Regions from separate parts of the Thioalkalivibrio sp. ALE25 genome, predicted to be linked through region 1. Evidence: predicted binding sites of a transcription regulator. Region 1 holds the regulator's gene; the other holds the start of a gene.
What was found. The regulator FliA, encoded in region 1, starts transcription of late flagellar genes. The targets are predictions, from matches to a motif close to GCTAAAGTTNNNNNNNNNNCNGCCGATA.
Positions count from the first base shown of each region.

Region 2: a site for FliA is predicted at 2,570-2,597, ahead of C996_RS0105020 (methyl-accepting chemotaxis protein). Genes of this name have one in related genera too.

Region 1 is NZ_KB897928.1:97,607-104,979, forward strand. It holds gene flhB (flagellar biosynthesis protein FlhB) at 1-987, shown strand, start outside; gene flhA (flagellar biosynthesis protein FlhA) at 987-3,089, shown strand; partial or broken gene flhF (flagellar biosynthesis protein FlhF) at 3,138-4,245, shown strand; gene C996_RS0104490 (MinD/ParA family protein) at 4,414-5,238, shown strand; gene C996_RS0104495 (RNA polymerase sigma factor FliA) at 5,235-6,002, shown strand; gene cheY (chemotaxis response regulator CheY) at 6,044-6,424, shown strand; gene C996_RS0104505 (protein phosphatase CheZ) at 6,520-7,296, shown strand; gene C996_RS0104510 (chemotaxis protein CheA) at 7,342-7,373, shown strand, end outside.
Region 2 is NZ_KB897928.1:212,776-220,148, reverse strand. It holds gene C996_RS0105035 (mechanosensitive ion channel family protein) at 1-257, shown strand, start outside; gene C996_RS0105030 (ExeM/NucH family extracellular endonuclease) at 275-1,984, opposite strand; gene C996_RS0105025 (Rrf2 family transcriptional regulator) at 2,004-2,441, opposite strand; gene C996_RS0105020 (methyl-accepting chemotaxis protein) at 2,642-3,949, shown strand; gene C996_RS0105015 (undecaprenyl-diphosphate phosphatase) at 4,046-4,924, shown strand; gene C996_RS0105010 (ABC transporter permease) at 4,953-7,373, opposite strand, start outside.

The DNA of each region.
Region 1 (7,373 bases):
GCACAACTTGCTGAACAGATGACCAGTCGTTTCGATTTCGATCCCGAAATGGCGTACGACTCGTCGCTGCTGCTGCCCTACCTGGCCCAGGAGATCTTCCGCACCCTGCGCACGTTGTTTCCGCTGTTCGGGGTATTGATCGTCGCGGCCGTGATGGCGCCGATCGTGATCGGGGGCGCGAACTTCTCCTGGAAGGCGGCGGCCCCGAAGGCCTCCAAGCTGAATCCCGGAAAGGGGCTCAAGCGCATCTTCTCCTGGCAGGGGCTGATGGAGTTCGGCAAGACCTTCGCCAAGTTCGTGCTGATCTCCAGCGTCGCGGTCGCGGTGCTCGCCACCTTTTCCGATCGCCTGCTGATGCTGGGCTACGAGCCGATCCATCAGGGTATCGCGCATACCGCCCAGCTGGTGCTGGGGACCTTTATCGCGGTATCGGCCGCGCTGATCGTGGTGGCGGCCATCGATGCGCCGTTCCAGATGTGGAACCACCAGAAGCAGTTGCGCATGACCCGCCAGGAGGTCAAGGACGAATACAAGGAGACCGACGGCAAGCCGGAGGTCAAGCAGAAGGTCCGCCAGCTGCAGCAGGAGATGGCGCAGCGGCGGATGATGGAGGAGGTCCCGAAGGCCGACGTGATCATCACCAACCCGACCCATTACGCCGTGGCCATCGTCTACGAGGCCTCGCGCATGGCAGCGCCCAAGGTAGTGGCCAAGGGCGCCGACGAGGTCGCGGCCTCGATCCGTGCGGTCGCCGAGGAACACGCGATCGTCCGCGTCGAGGCGCCGCGCGTCGCCCGCGCGATCTATTTCACCACGGACTTGAACCAGGAGATCCCCAACGGCCTGTTCGTCGCCGTCGCACGCATCCTGGCCTACGTCTACCAGCTCAAGCGGGCCGACGCCGACGCGCAGATGCCGGATGACCTGCCAGTGCCGGAGGATTATCTCGATCCCGACAAGCAGCGCGGCAAGCGGAGGGATCGCTGATGGCCTTCTTCGACCGCCTCGGGAACGTCGGCAAGTGGGGGCTGGGCGCGCCGATCCTGCTGATCGCCATGCTGTCGATGATGGTGCTGCCGCTGCCGCCGCTGGCGCTGGACGTGCTGTTCACCTTCAATATCGCGCTGTCGCTGGTGGTGATCATGGTTGCGGTGTATACACCGCGGCCGCTGGAATTCGCCGTCTTCCCGACCGTACTGCTGGTGGCAACGCTGCTGCGCCTGGCGCTGAACATCGCGTCTACGCGGGTGATCCTGCTGGAAGGCCACACCGGGACCGACGCGGCGGGCAAGGTGATCCAGGCCTTCGGCGACTTCGTGGTGGGCGGCAACTACACCGTCGGCCTGGTGGTGTTCGCCATCCTGATCATCATCAACTTCGTGGTGGTGACCAAGGGCGCGGGGCGAGTCTCCGAGGTCAGCGCCCGCTTCACCCTGGATTCCATGCCCGGCAAGCAGATGGCGATCGACGCCGACCTGAACGCCGGCATCCTGACCCAGGAAGAGGCACGCAAGCGCCGCGAGGAGATCGCCAGCGAGGCGGACTTCTATGGCTCCATGGACGGGGCCTCCAAGTTTGTTCGCGGTGACGCGATCGCCGGCATCCTGATCCTGTTCGTGAACATCATCGGCGGCCTGACCATCGGGGCCGTCCAGCACGGCATGACGATCGGCGATGCCGCGACCAACTACGTGCTGCTGACCATCGGCGATGGTCTGGTTGCGCAGATCCCGTCGCTGGTGCTGTCCTCCGCGACCGCGATCATCGTGACCCGCGTGACCAGCAGCCAGGACATGGGGCAGCAGGTCTTCGGCCAGATGTTCTCCAACCCGCGCGTGCTGTACGTGGCCGGGGGTGTGATCGCCGCACTGGGGATCGTGCCGGGCATGCCCAATGCCGTGTTCCTGGGCCTGGCCGCGCTGATCTTCGGCGGGGCATACCTGCTCAAGCGCCAGGCCCGCGAGGCCGAGGTGGAGGTGGAGCGCATCCCGCAGGAGGACGAGGGCGGGGCCCGGTCCGAGGATCGCGACCTGACCTGGGAAGACGTGCCGCCGGTGGATCTGGTGTCGCTGGAGGTGGGCTATCGCCTGATCCCGCTGGTGGATCGCACCCAGGACGGCCAGCTGATGGGCCGGATCAAGGGCGTGCGGCGCAAGCTCTCGCAGGAGCTGGGATTCCTGCTGCAGCCGGTGCATATCCGCGACAACCTCGAACTGAGCCCGAATGCCTACCGCATCAGCCTGCTGGGCGTGACCGTGGCCGAGGCCGAGGTCTTCCCCGAGCGCGAACTGGCGATCAATCCGGGCGAGGTGTTCGGGACGGTGCCGGGCACGCCGACCAAGGACCCGACGTTCAATCTGGATGCGCTGTGGATCGACCCGGCGGACCGCGACCAGGCCCAGGGTGCCGGCTATACCGTGGTCGACTGCGCCACGGTGATCGCGACCCATCTGTCACAGGTGTTCCGCGAGAACGCGCATCGCCTGATCGGCCACGAGGAGGCGCAGCACCTGCTCGACCAGCTGGCGCGCCATTCGCCGAAGCTGGTGGAAAACCTGGTGCCCAAGACGCTGTCCCTGTCCATCGTGCTGAAGGTGCTGCAGAACCTGCTGGCCGAGCAGGTCTCGATCCGCGACCTGCGCACGATCGCCGAAACCCTGGCAGACGAGGGGGTCAAGAGTCAGGATCCCGGCACTTTGACCGCGGCGGTGCGGGTGGCCCTGGCGCGCTCGATCGTGCAGGACCTGGTGGGGCCGGAGGACGAGCTGCCCCTGATCGCGCTGGATCCGTCGTTGGAACAGCTCTTGCATAAGTCCCTGCAGGGGAGCTCGGGCGGCACGGTTGGACTGGAGCCCGGGCTGGCGGAGCGGCTGCAGCGCTCGGTGGCCGATGCGGCCCGCCGCCAGGAGACGGCCGGACAGCCGGCGGTCCTGGTGGTGGCACCGGAGATCCGCTCCTGGATCGCCGGGTGGCTGCGCGGCGCGGTCCGCAGTCTGACCGTGCTGGCCTTCACCGAGATTCCGGACAATCGCCGGATCCGGGTGGTTGCCACCGTCGGCCAGGAAGAGTCGCAGAAGCAGTCCGCCTGAACGACACGATGAAGGGTTCCGCCGCGCGAGCGGCGCAGGAGAAAAAGCATGAACGTCAGACGATATCGGGCCCGGGACATGCGTGATGCGATGCGCCAGGTGCGCGAGCAGCAGGGCGAGGACGCGGTCATCCTGTCCAGTCGCCGGGTCGACGGCTGGCTGGAGGTGGTCGCGGCGCTGGAGGACGGCGCCGCGTCGGAGCCGGTAGCCGCGCAGGACGCGCCCGCGACGAGCCGCGAAGCGAGCACAACCGCCCGGCCGGCCCGCGAGCGCGGCGCCGGTCAGGCCGCAGCGTCGTGGCCGGCCGACCCGGAGCTGACCGCCATGCGGCAGGAGCTGCGCGACCTGCGCAGCCTGATGACGCGCCAGTATGCGGAGAGCGAAGAGGCGCGCTGGGCGGCCCGCCACCCGCTGGCGGCGGAATGCAAGGCGCGCCTGATCGACCGCGGGTTCAGCGACGCCCTGGCGCGCAGCCTGGCCGGAAGCATTCTCGATGACAGCTCGCCGGAACAGGCCTGGGAACGCCTGCGGGCGCGGTTGTCGGGCGCGATTGCCACCCACCGGCCGGACATCCTGGACGAGGGCGGCCTGCTGGCGCTGGTCGGGCCCACCGGCGTTGGCAAGACCACCACGCTGGCCCGCATCGCGCTGCGCCAGATCCGCCGCATGGGCCCGGATTCGGTTACGCTGGTCACCCTGGACAGCCAGCGCATCGGGGCCACGCGCCAGTTGCAGGCCTTCGCCCAGATGGCGGGGATCTCGGTGCGGGTGCTGCAGAACGCGAGAGAGTTGCGCGAACTGGCGCGCCGCGTGGAGGATGGGCACCTGATCCTGGTGGATACGGCGGGACAGGCCCCGCGGGCAGTGGAGGACGAATCCCTGTTCGCGCACCTGCCGCCGGACATCCGGGCCGAGAGCTGGCTGGTGGTGTCGGCGACGACCCAGGGGAGCGCGTTGCGGCGGGTGCTGGAGGCATTTCGCAAGGCGGAGCCCTCGGCGCTGGTGCTGACCAAGCTGGACGAGGCCGAGGAGCTGGGCGAGGTCCTGTCCGTACTGCTCGATCAGCACCTGGGGCTGGGGTTCGTCAGCGATGGCCAGCGTATTGCCGAGGACTTTCACCGGGTCGATACCGGGTATCTGACCCGACTGGCCCTGGAGGATGCCGCCGATGAACCCGGGGCAGCGGCCAATGCCCGCGAGACCTGGGCGGCCGAGCGCCTGGCGGAGATGGAACCGCCGCGGCGCGCGCGCGCCCAGGCACGTCCGGCACGGGCGGCGGAGCCCGCCACGCTGGAACTGATTCAACCGGTCGGGAAGGGGCGCTATGCCACGCACTAACAAGCCGTTGAAGGTCATCGCGGTTGCCTCGGGCAAGGGCGGGGTGGGCAAGACCAACGTATCGGTGAACCTGTCGGTGGGCCTAGCCCGGCTCGGGCGCGAGGTCATGCTGTTCGACGCCGATCTGGGCCTGGCCAACGTGGACCTGCTGCTGGGGATGCGTCCCGAGCGCACGCTGCACGACCTGGTGACCGGTGATGTGGAGAGCCTGGAAGATGTGCTCGTCCAGGGACCGGACGGGGTGAAGGTGGTGCCGTCGGCTTCCGGGATCGCGGCGATGGCCAACCTGACGCCGGCCGAGCATGCCGGTCTGATCCATGCCTTCAGCGCCTATCGCAAACCCCTGGATGTGCTGATCGTGGACACCGCGGCCGGCCTGCAGGAATCCGTGACGTCGTTTTGCCGCGCGGTCCAGGAGACCCTGGTGGTGGTCTGCGACGAGCCCGCCTCGATTACCGACGCTTATGCCCTGATCAAGGTCCTGCACCGCGATCATGGCCTGCGTCGCTTCCGCATGGTGACGAACATGGTCGACGGCCGCGAAGGCGCCGAGCGACTGATGCAGAAACTCAATACCGTCTGCGGCAACTACCTGCCGGAGGTGGTGCTCGACCTGGCCGGCTATATTCCGATGGATGATCACCTGCGCAAGGCGGTGCAGAAACGCGCGCCAGTGGTACAGCAGTACCCCGGGAGCCCGGCGGGGAAGGCCTTTGCCGAACTGGCACGGACCGTGGACCGCTGGCCGGTGGGCGGCGGTGACCAAGGTGGCGTCGGGTTTTTCGTGGAACGGATGCTGCAGAGCGCATGATGACGACGCGTAATCGACTTTCCGGCTATCAGGCGGCCTCCGCGGCCAGCGGCGGGCACGAGGAGCTGATTGCCGATCACGTCGAGCTGGTCCACCGCATCGCCCATCACCTGATGGCGCGGCTCCCCGCCTCGGTGCAGGTGGATGACCTGATTCAGGCGGGCATGATCGGGCTGCTCGAGGCGGCGCGCCAGTTCGAGGGCGGCCAGGGCGCGACCTTTGCCACCTACGCCGGGATCCGCATCCGTGGCGCGATGATCGACGAGCTGCGCCGCAGTGACTGGACACCGCGTTCGGTGCACCGCAACAGTCGGCGTATTGCCGCCGCGATCCAGACCGTCGAGGCGCGCGAGGGGCGGGCGGCGCGTGGCAGCGAGGTCGCCGCCGAGCTGGACGTGCCGATCGACCAGTACTACGAGATGCTGCAGGATCACGCCGGGGCCCACCTGTTCGCCCTGGACGACCTCGGCGGGGGTGACGACGGGGCCGATCGCGTGATCGAAGGGCAGGAGGTGTCGCCGGCCCGCACCCTCGAGGCCGGTGAGTTCCGTCAGGAACTGGCCGAAGCCCTCGGCGACCTCCCCGAACGCGAGCGGCTGGTGCTGTCGCTCTACTACATCGAAGAGCTCAACCTGCGCGAGATCGGCGCCGTGCTGGGCGTGACCGAGTCGCGCGTCAGCCAGATCCGAAGTCAGGCCACCATTCGACTGCGCGCCCGCCTGGGTTCGTGGCTCGAAGACGGTACGGCTTTGCAGTTATTCTAAAACCCACCCTACGAATCCCGGAGTGACGTGTGGACAAGGGAATGAAGATTCTCATCGTGGACGACTTTTCCACGATGCGGCGCATTATCAAGAACCTGTTGCGTGATCTTGGCTTCAACAATACCCAGGAAGCCGACGACGGCAGCACCGCGCTGCCGATGCTGCAGAACGGGGATTTCGACTTTCTGATCACCGACTGGAACATGCCCAACATGCCGGGGATCGACTTGCTGAAGGCCGTGCGCGCCGACCCGAACCTCAAGTCCATGCCGGTGCTGATGGTAACGGCGGAGGCCAAGCGCGACCAGATCGTCGAGGCGGCCGAGGCGGGCGTGAACGGCTACGTGGTCAAGCCGTTCACCGCCGAGACGCTGAAGGAGAAGATCGACAAGATCTTCGAACGCATTGAAGCACAGGGATAATCATGGGCCTGTGACCGATATGCCCGACGCCCGTGGCACCGACCGCCGCGGGCGTCGTCCGAAACCTTCCGCGCCGTACCCGCAAGAGGCTTCTCATGACTGAACAGGAACACCCACCACGCGACGATCAGCTGGAGCTTGCGCGGCAGTTGGTCAAGACGCTGGAGGCGGGCGACGACACGGGCGCCCGGGCGCTGGTGCAGGATCTGGCGCGCCCCTATGACCGCGAACTCTTCGACGAGCTGGGCAAGCTGACCCGTGATCTTCACGAGGCCCTGCAAAGCTTCCGCGGCGATTCGCGTCTGGTCGAACTGACCCAGGCGGAGATCCCGGACGCAAAGGAACGCCTGAATTACGTGGTCACGATGACCGAACAGGCGGCCCACGACACCATGAATGCCATCGAGTCGAGCCTGCCGATCGCGGAGTCGTTCAGTCAGCAGGCGGCCGACCTGACGGCGAAGTGGACGCGCTTTCGCAACCGCCAGCTCTCGGTGGAGGAGTTCCGGGACTTTGCCCGCGAGCTCGACACGTTCTTCGCGCAGGCGGGGGAAGACACCGAGGAGCTGCGCCGGCTGCTCTCCGAGGTGCTGATGGCACAGAGCTATCAGGATATTACCGGCCAGGTGATTCGCCGCGTGATCCAGCTGGTGACCGACCTGGAAGAGAACCTGGTGTCCCTGATCCGGCTCTCCAGTGGGCGCATGGAGCAGGTCGAGGCGGCCGAGGCGTCGCTTGAACAACGCGAGGAGGATCGCGAGGCGGACCGCAAGGGTCACGGTCCCAGCGTGCCCAAGACTCAAGATTCCGCCGCGGATGTCGTTCAAGGACAGGACGAGGTGGACGATCTGCTATCGAGCCTGGGCTTCTAGGCAGTTCCCCTCATGCGAATGGCGCCACGCGACCGGAGAGACTGAATGGCCATCGACCCCAATGACGAAATCCTTCA
Region 2 (7,373 bases), 120 kb from region 1:
TCATCTTCCTCGAGTACGGCGACTCCGCGTTGAAGATCCAGCTCTCGGTCTGGGCGCGGCGGGAGAAATTCCTGGACCTGCGTAACTCCATGCACGAGGGGGTGAAGGCGGCACTGGACGAGGCCGGTATCGACATCCCGTTTCCGCAGAGGACCCTGGGCAGCCTGGGTGGGCCGTTGCCGGTACGGATTGTCGACAACGTGTCGGCGGCCGAGGCGGAGGCCGCCGTGCCTGCGGAACCGGACGCCCGCGACTGAGTGGCCGCAGTCACCGACTAGTCCAGGTACAGGTCGGCCCAGACCGGATCGTGATCCGAGGCGCGCCAGGGCCCGTCGGCGGGGGCGCGGCCATCAAATCCGAGGAATTCCGGCTCGTCGGCGTTGACGGGCCAGGTGGCGCCGTCCCGGACCCGTTCACGCAGCGTGTCGGGCCCCAGCAGGTAGTCCAGCTGCCCGGCCTGGCCGCGAAAGACGTAGGTATGGGCGGTACTTGGGTCGTCGTGCACGAGATCGTGTTTTCCTGCGGCATGGAGGACGCGCAGGGGGTCCTCGGCGGCATAGGCGTTGAGATCGCCCAGGACCACGACGGGAGCATCCGCGAACTCGCCGGTTTGCTGTTCGCGTATCCAGGCGACGAGACGCTCGGCCTGCGCGGTACGGCGCTGGTTCCAGCAGCCCTGGCCCCGGTCGATATCGCCACTGTCGGGGCAGCCGCTCTTGGCCTTGAAGTGGACGACCACGGCACCGAAACGCTCGCCGGCTCCGACCGATTCGAACCATCCCAGCAGCGGGGGGCGGTGATGGACGGTATCGCGGTCGGCGGCTGTGCCGACCAGACGCAGGCGCTCCGGCCGGTAGAGCAGGCCCACCTTGATCGCATCGTCCCCCGACGCCGGGTGCGCGATGGCCGAGTATTCGCCGCGCTCCCCGGGGCGGGCGTTCAGGCGCGCCACCAGGGTCTCGCGCGCGGACGCGGCATTTTCCAGCTCGACCGCGCCCAGCAGATCCGCATCCAGACCTTGCAGCAGCGCATCCAGCTTGGCGGTCTGGCGTCGACGCTCGGCCGGGGTTTGGGCACCACGCTCGCCCAGCGTGACGAAGTCATTCTCCATGTTCGCGGTGGCAATGCGCAGGTGATCTGCATCCGCGGCCGGCACCGGGCCGGGACGCTCGCCGCCGGTCCAGGCAACGGGCTCGATGGGGTGGACCCGGTAGGTGCCAAAGGCGTGGGTGAGGATGCCGGTGAGCCCTTCCACCGAGCTTCCCGCGCGGCGGGTCCCCTGATCGTCGAGGTAGGGGATCGGGTCGGGGTTCGCGCGATAGCTCCCGTCGTCCAGTTCGATCCGGCGGTCTGCACCCTGGTGCCCTGGACTGTCCGCGGGGTCGGTCTGGCCCGGGTGCATCAGGCGCCCGTCGGCGGCCAGCGTCAGGCTTCCGTAGCGCCCGAGGTCCCGGTTGTCCGTGACCGTCAGGCGCTGCGGGAAACGGATCGGCTGGTCGATATGGTCGCCCAGCCGGTCGGCATGGTCGGGCAGGCGCAGGTCGACGGGGGCGGGCGGTTCGCCGTCGGCGCAGGTGACCACCGTGTCCAGTTGCGAGAGTTGGGGGCGGCCCCGATGGCGGGTAAAGGTGCCGTGCACCTGCAGGCGCTGGCCGACCGCGACCGGGTCCCTTCTCGGGGCGTAGACGAACAGGCCTGTGGCCGCGGCGCCCGAGCCCTGTTGCAGGTAGAAGCCCCCCAGCTGGTCCGAGTCCATGAAGACGCCGGTTACGGTGCCTTCCGCGACCACCTCCGTTCCTTCGGGTACGGTCCCCGTGCGCAGTTCGGCGAGGGGGGTGGGTGTGGACCCGGGATCGGGACAGGCCTGGCGTGCGTCGGCGCTTGCGAGCGCCAGCAGGCACGGCACGGCCACGGCCAGCCAGCGGGCCCCGGCGCGCGCGTGCAGGGCGGTTCGTTTACGGGGTGCCGGATCGGGCCGTTCCATGGCCGAAGGATACCGGCGTTCAGGCACTCTTGCCGGGGTGGAGGAGCTCGTAGAGGTAGTCGGGCGCCTGGGTCACATCGGCAATGGTGTAGCGGTCGAGCACGGCGAGGAAGGCGTCGCGTGCGTCGTTGAGCACGCCGCGCAACTGGCAGCCGGGCAGGATCGGGCAGACGGGGTTCTCGCAGTCGACCACGTTCAGGTTCGGCTCCATGTCGCGGATCACGCTGCCGACGTTGATCTCCGCGGGTTCGCAGGCGAGGGAGATTCCACCCCCCTTGCCGCGCCGGGTGATGATGTACCCCTTCTGGCCGAGCTGGTGCACGATCTTGACCAGGTGGTTGCGGGGGATGGCGAACTGCTCGGAGATGTCGCTGACGGTTACGCGCTGCTCGCGCGGCTGCACGGTGAGGTACATCAGGACGCGAAGGGAAAAATCGGTATAGCGGGTGAGCTGCATAGGAGGGTTTCGTCGGTTCGCGGTGATCGAGGATATGCTTGAACGTATATTTCAGAGAACCTTAATTGGTCCGGACCTGCGTCACAAGCGCATGCGTTGCGTTCGCGTGAAGCACAGGTGCGCCACGGCCTATAGTTTCGGGCCGGTGGGTCGTTACAGCGATAACAAAAGCCGGAGTGTACCGGCATCAGGGGGCAGCAATGGAGCAGGAGAGTGGGTGGCTGAGTCGCCTTTCGCTGGCGGGACGTTTCTCGCTCGCATTGAGCGCGATTGTCGGGGTGTTTTTCCTGATCGCCGCGGCAGCGGTGTTCTGGCACACGGCCACGCTGAAGGGCGGGATGGAGGCGACCCTGGAGCAGGTGATGCAGGAGCACGAGACCACGCCGGCCCTGGAGACCGAAGTGGCCGCCGCGGTGGATCGGCTGCTGGATGTCGCGGCCTGGCAGGTCAACGCGATGATGCTGGGTGTGGCGATTGGCGTGATCGTGGTGGTGTACTTCCTGTTCGTGTTCATGATCCGTCGCCGCCTGGCTGGACTGGCCGGGCGCTTCCGTGCGGTCTCGGAGGGTGAGGGGGACCTGCGCCAGCGCATCGAGGCCCCGCGCAACGACGGCATCGACCGCCTGGCTCGTCTGTTCAACGCCTTCATCGAGCGTCTGCAGCGCATGGTCTCCGAGATGGTGGAGCATGCACGGGAGCTGGGGGAGTCGGTTGGCACCCTGCACCGCGTGGCGGAGGAGACGAATCAGGAGGTGCAGCAGCAACAGGCGCGGCTGGGCCAGGTGGCGACGGCCATGAACCAGATGACGGCCTCGGCCGAGGAGATCGCCCGCAACGCGCGCACGGCCTCCGAGGCGGCCGACCAGGCCGAGACCGAGACCCGGACCGGCTCCGGCGTGGTCGACACAACCGTGCGCACCATGCGCGAGCTGGCGAGCGAGATCGGCACCGCCAACGAACAGGTGGCGCGTCTTCAGGCCGAGTCGGACCAGATCGGGTCGGTTCTCGATGTGATACGCGGGATCGCCGAGCAGACCAACCTGCTGGCACTGAATGCGGCCATCGAGGCGGCCCGCGCGGGCGAGCAGGGTCGGGGGTTTGCCGTGGTCGCCGACGAGGTCCGGACGCTCGCGACCCGGACGCAGGAGTCCACGACCGAGATCCAGGCCATGATCGAGCGGCTGCAGGCGGGTGCGCGCTCGGCGGCCGGTGCGATGGAGCGCAGTCGGGAGAAGGGCGAAACGGGCGTGGACGAGGCCGCCGGTGCCGGCGAGGCCCTGCAGTCGATCCGCTCGGCGGTCGAGCGGATCCGGCATCTCAACAACGAGATCTCCGGTGCCGTGTCACAGCAGGCGGAGGTCGCGCGCGAGGTCGATGGCACCCTCACGGAGGTCAGTCAGGGGGCCCAGGTGACAGCGGCCAATGCCGAGGCCACCGCCAGCGAGACCGATACCCTGGTGGCGCGCATCGAGCAGTTGCGAGGTCTGACGACGCAGTTCCGAGTGTAGCCGGGCTTTTGCCGGCGGTGCGACGCCGGTACCGACGCCTGGTGGGTGGTTTGCGTATACTGCGGCCCGCCTCGGGATCACGGAGTCGCACCTGTCATGACAGTCTGGGTCGCCACCCTGCTCGGGATCGTGCAGGGCATCTTCATGTTTCTTCCGGTCAGCTCGACCGCCCACCTGGTTCTGACCCAGCACTGGCTGATTCGTCAGGGTGAGCCACTGCCGCCCCCGGAAAGCCCGGAGATGATCCTGTTCGATCTGGTGGTGCACGTCGGCACGCTGGTATCGATTGTCTTTGTCTTCCGCAAGAGCCTGCTGCGGCTGAGCGGCGGGATCGCCCGCGAGAGCTGGCAGTGGGCCTCCGCCCGGGGCTCCGCGGGGCGCGAGATGCTGTTCCTGCGCCTGGCGCTGCTGTGCGGGCTGTCGGTGTTCGCGACCGCCGTCGTGGGTTTTACCCTGAAGGCCGGGTTCGAGCAGGTGTTTGCCCACCCGACGCTGATCGCCGGGACGCTCAGCCTCACCGGCGTGCTGCTGTGGTGGACGGACCGGTTGCAGCGGCGCCCGCTGGGCCTGCGCCAATTGAGCCCGAAGATCGCGGCGATCATCGGCGTGGCGCAGGGTTTCGCGCTGATTCCCGGGCTCTCGCGCAGCGGTATGACGATCGTCTTCGCGCTCTTCACCGGGCTCAAGCGGCGCTGGGCGGCGGAGTACAGCTTTTTCCTCGCGATTCCCACGATCCTGGCGGCGACCGCCGTGCAGTCGCTGGACGTCCTGAACGGCAACGGCCTTGGGGACCTGAACTGGACGGCCCTGGCGGTGGGCTTTGTGGTATCCGCGCTGGTCGGGATTGTGTCGCTGAAGATGGTGTTGTTCTTCCTGTACCGCGCCAACCTGAAGGTCTTCTCCTTCTACCTCTGGGCGCTGGCGCTACTGGTCCTGTTCGGTTTCCTCGACGTGGACATCATGTACGGCCACTGATCGGGGCACGCGAGTACCCCGGCTCGGCTTATTCCGGGCCGCGCAGCACCGCCAGCGGGGCCTGGTCCAGCACCCGGCGCGTCCCCAGCCAGCCGGCCAGGGCGATCCCCAGCGTACCGCCCCCGATCCCGTAGACGAAGGTCAGGGGATTGACGCTGTAGTCGAACTCGAACACCTGCCAGGCGAGCAGGGCGCCCACTGCCGTGGCGATCACGGCCGCGAGCAGCCCGGCCAGCAGGCCCAGGGTCCCGAATTCCGCCAGCAAGCCGTTGCGAATGTGGTCGCGACGTGCCCCGAGGGTGCGCAGCAGGGCGGCCTCCCGTCGTCGGACGTCGCGGGTGGCCTGGACCGCGGCGTAGAGCACGGTCAGCCCGGCGATCAGGGTGAACAGGAAGACGTATTCGACCGCCCGCGTGGCCTGGTCCATCACATCGCGGACCTGCGCGAGGATGGCGCTCACGTCGATGGCCGATACCGCGGGGAACTCTCGCAGCCACTGGTTCTGGGCGCTGCGCTGGTCTTCGGGCACGTGCATGGCCGTGATGAAGGTCCGGGGCTGCTGGTCCAGCAGCGGAGGCGGGCCGATGACGAAGAAATTCACCTGGAAGCTGTCCCAGTCGACCTCGCGGACGCTGGTGATCGGACTGCGGATGGGCTGCCCCCCGACCCGGAACGTCAGGTAGTCGCCCAGTGCCAGGTCGAAGCGTTCCATGAGTCCGGCCTCCACCGACCAGCCCCGGTCGGGATCCTGCCCGGCCTCGCCGAACCAGTGTCCGTCGGCGATGCGATTGTGCGCCGGCGGGGTGTGCGCATACGACAGGTTGAATTCGCGATCCACCAGTCTTCGGTCGCGATCATCGTCAAAATCCTGCGGATGAACGCGTTCGTCGTTGATCTCGATCAGGCGGCCGCGGATCATCGGGTCGAGTTGCGGGCGTTCGAGGCCGGCCGCCTCGACCCGGTCGGCGAAGGCCTGCTCCTGGCCCGGCTGGATGTTGATGAAGAACTGGTTGGGGGCGTCCTCCGGGATGCTGGCATCCCAGGCCTCCAGCAGGTCGACGCGCACGATCGCCAGCAGCAGCAGGGCCAGGATCCCGACACTGAAGGCCACCAGTTGCACCGCGCTGAGGCCGCCGCGCCGGGACAGGTTGGCCAGCCCGAAGCGCAGGGCCATGCCGCCGCGGTTGCGCAGAGGCCTCAGGGCGAGCACCAGCCCCATCCCGAGGACGGCCAGCAACGCGATGGCCACCGCGGTGCCGATCAGGACCCAGGCGGCGAGTTGCGGGTCGGCGGCCTGCCAGTAGAGTAGGCCGCCGAAGGCGAGCAGTGCGAGGGCGCCGGAGAGCCATACCGAGGTGGGCGGCAGGCCCAGATCGCGGCGCAGGACGCGCAGCGGCGAGACCTGGCCAATGCGCAACAGCGCGGGGAGGGCGAAGCCAACGGCGGTAATCAGTCCCACGCCCAGGCCGGCGACCAGTGGCCGCGCCCCCGGAGGAGGGAGATCCCCGTCAAGCCAGCCGCCGAGCAGGGACGCGAGGACGAACTGCGCGGCGAAGCCGATGGCGAGCCCGACAGCGCTGGCCAGCAGGGCGACCAGCACCACCCGGCCGAAGTAGGTCAGCAGGACCCGGCGGCCCCTGGCGCCCAGGGCGCGCATCACGGCCGCCGGATCGGCGCGGCGCTGGGCGAAGTGATGGGCCGCCACGGCAATCGCGGCCCCGGCCAGTAGCACCGCCATCAGCGAAGCGAGCCCGAGGAAGCGCTCGGCGCGCTCGATGGCCGTGCGCAGCTCCGGGTTCGCATCGTCCAGGCCCAGGAGGCGTTCCCCGGCCTCCAGTTCGTCCCCCAGCCAGGCGCGGAAGGCGGCAACCTCCGCACTCGGTCCGGCGGCAAAGAACTCGTAGCGCACCCGGCTGCCGGGGCCGATCAGTCCACTGGCGTCCAGGTCGTCGAAGGCGAGCATCAGGCGCGGCGCGATGTCCAGCAGGTTGCTGCCACGGTCGGGTTCGTGCGCGAGGATGCCGGTGACCTCCAGATCCAGGTCACCGACCTCGACCCGGTCGCCGACCTGCAGTCCCAGCGCCTCGAGCAGGGTGGATTCCAGCCAGGCAGTACCGGGTTGCGGCCCGCGTTCGCGCGGTTGCTCCTCCCCGTCCGGTCCCGAGCGGGTGCGGGCCTCGCCCTTCAACGGCCAGCTGGGCTCGACTGCGCGCAGGGCCGCCAGGCGCGACTGGTCGTCCTTGCCAAAGACCACGCTGGGCAGCGAGGCGGTGCGCGCCGTGTCCAGCCCGCGGTTCGCGGCTTCGTCGGGCCAGCCCGCCGGCAGCGGGTTGTCACTGACCACCGCAAGATCACCGCCGAGGAGGGCGGTGGCCTGCTGGGCCATCCCGCGATCCACGCGATCGGTAAAGAAGCCGACGGCGGCGACCGCGGCGACCGCGACGACCAG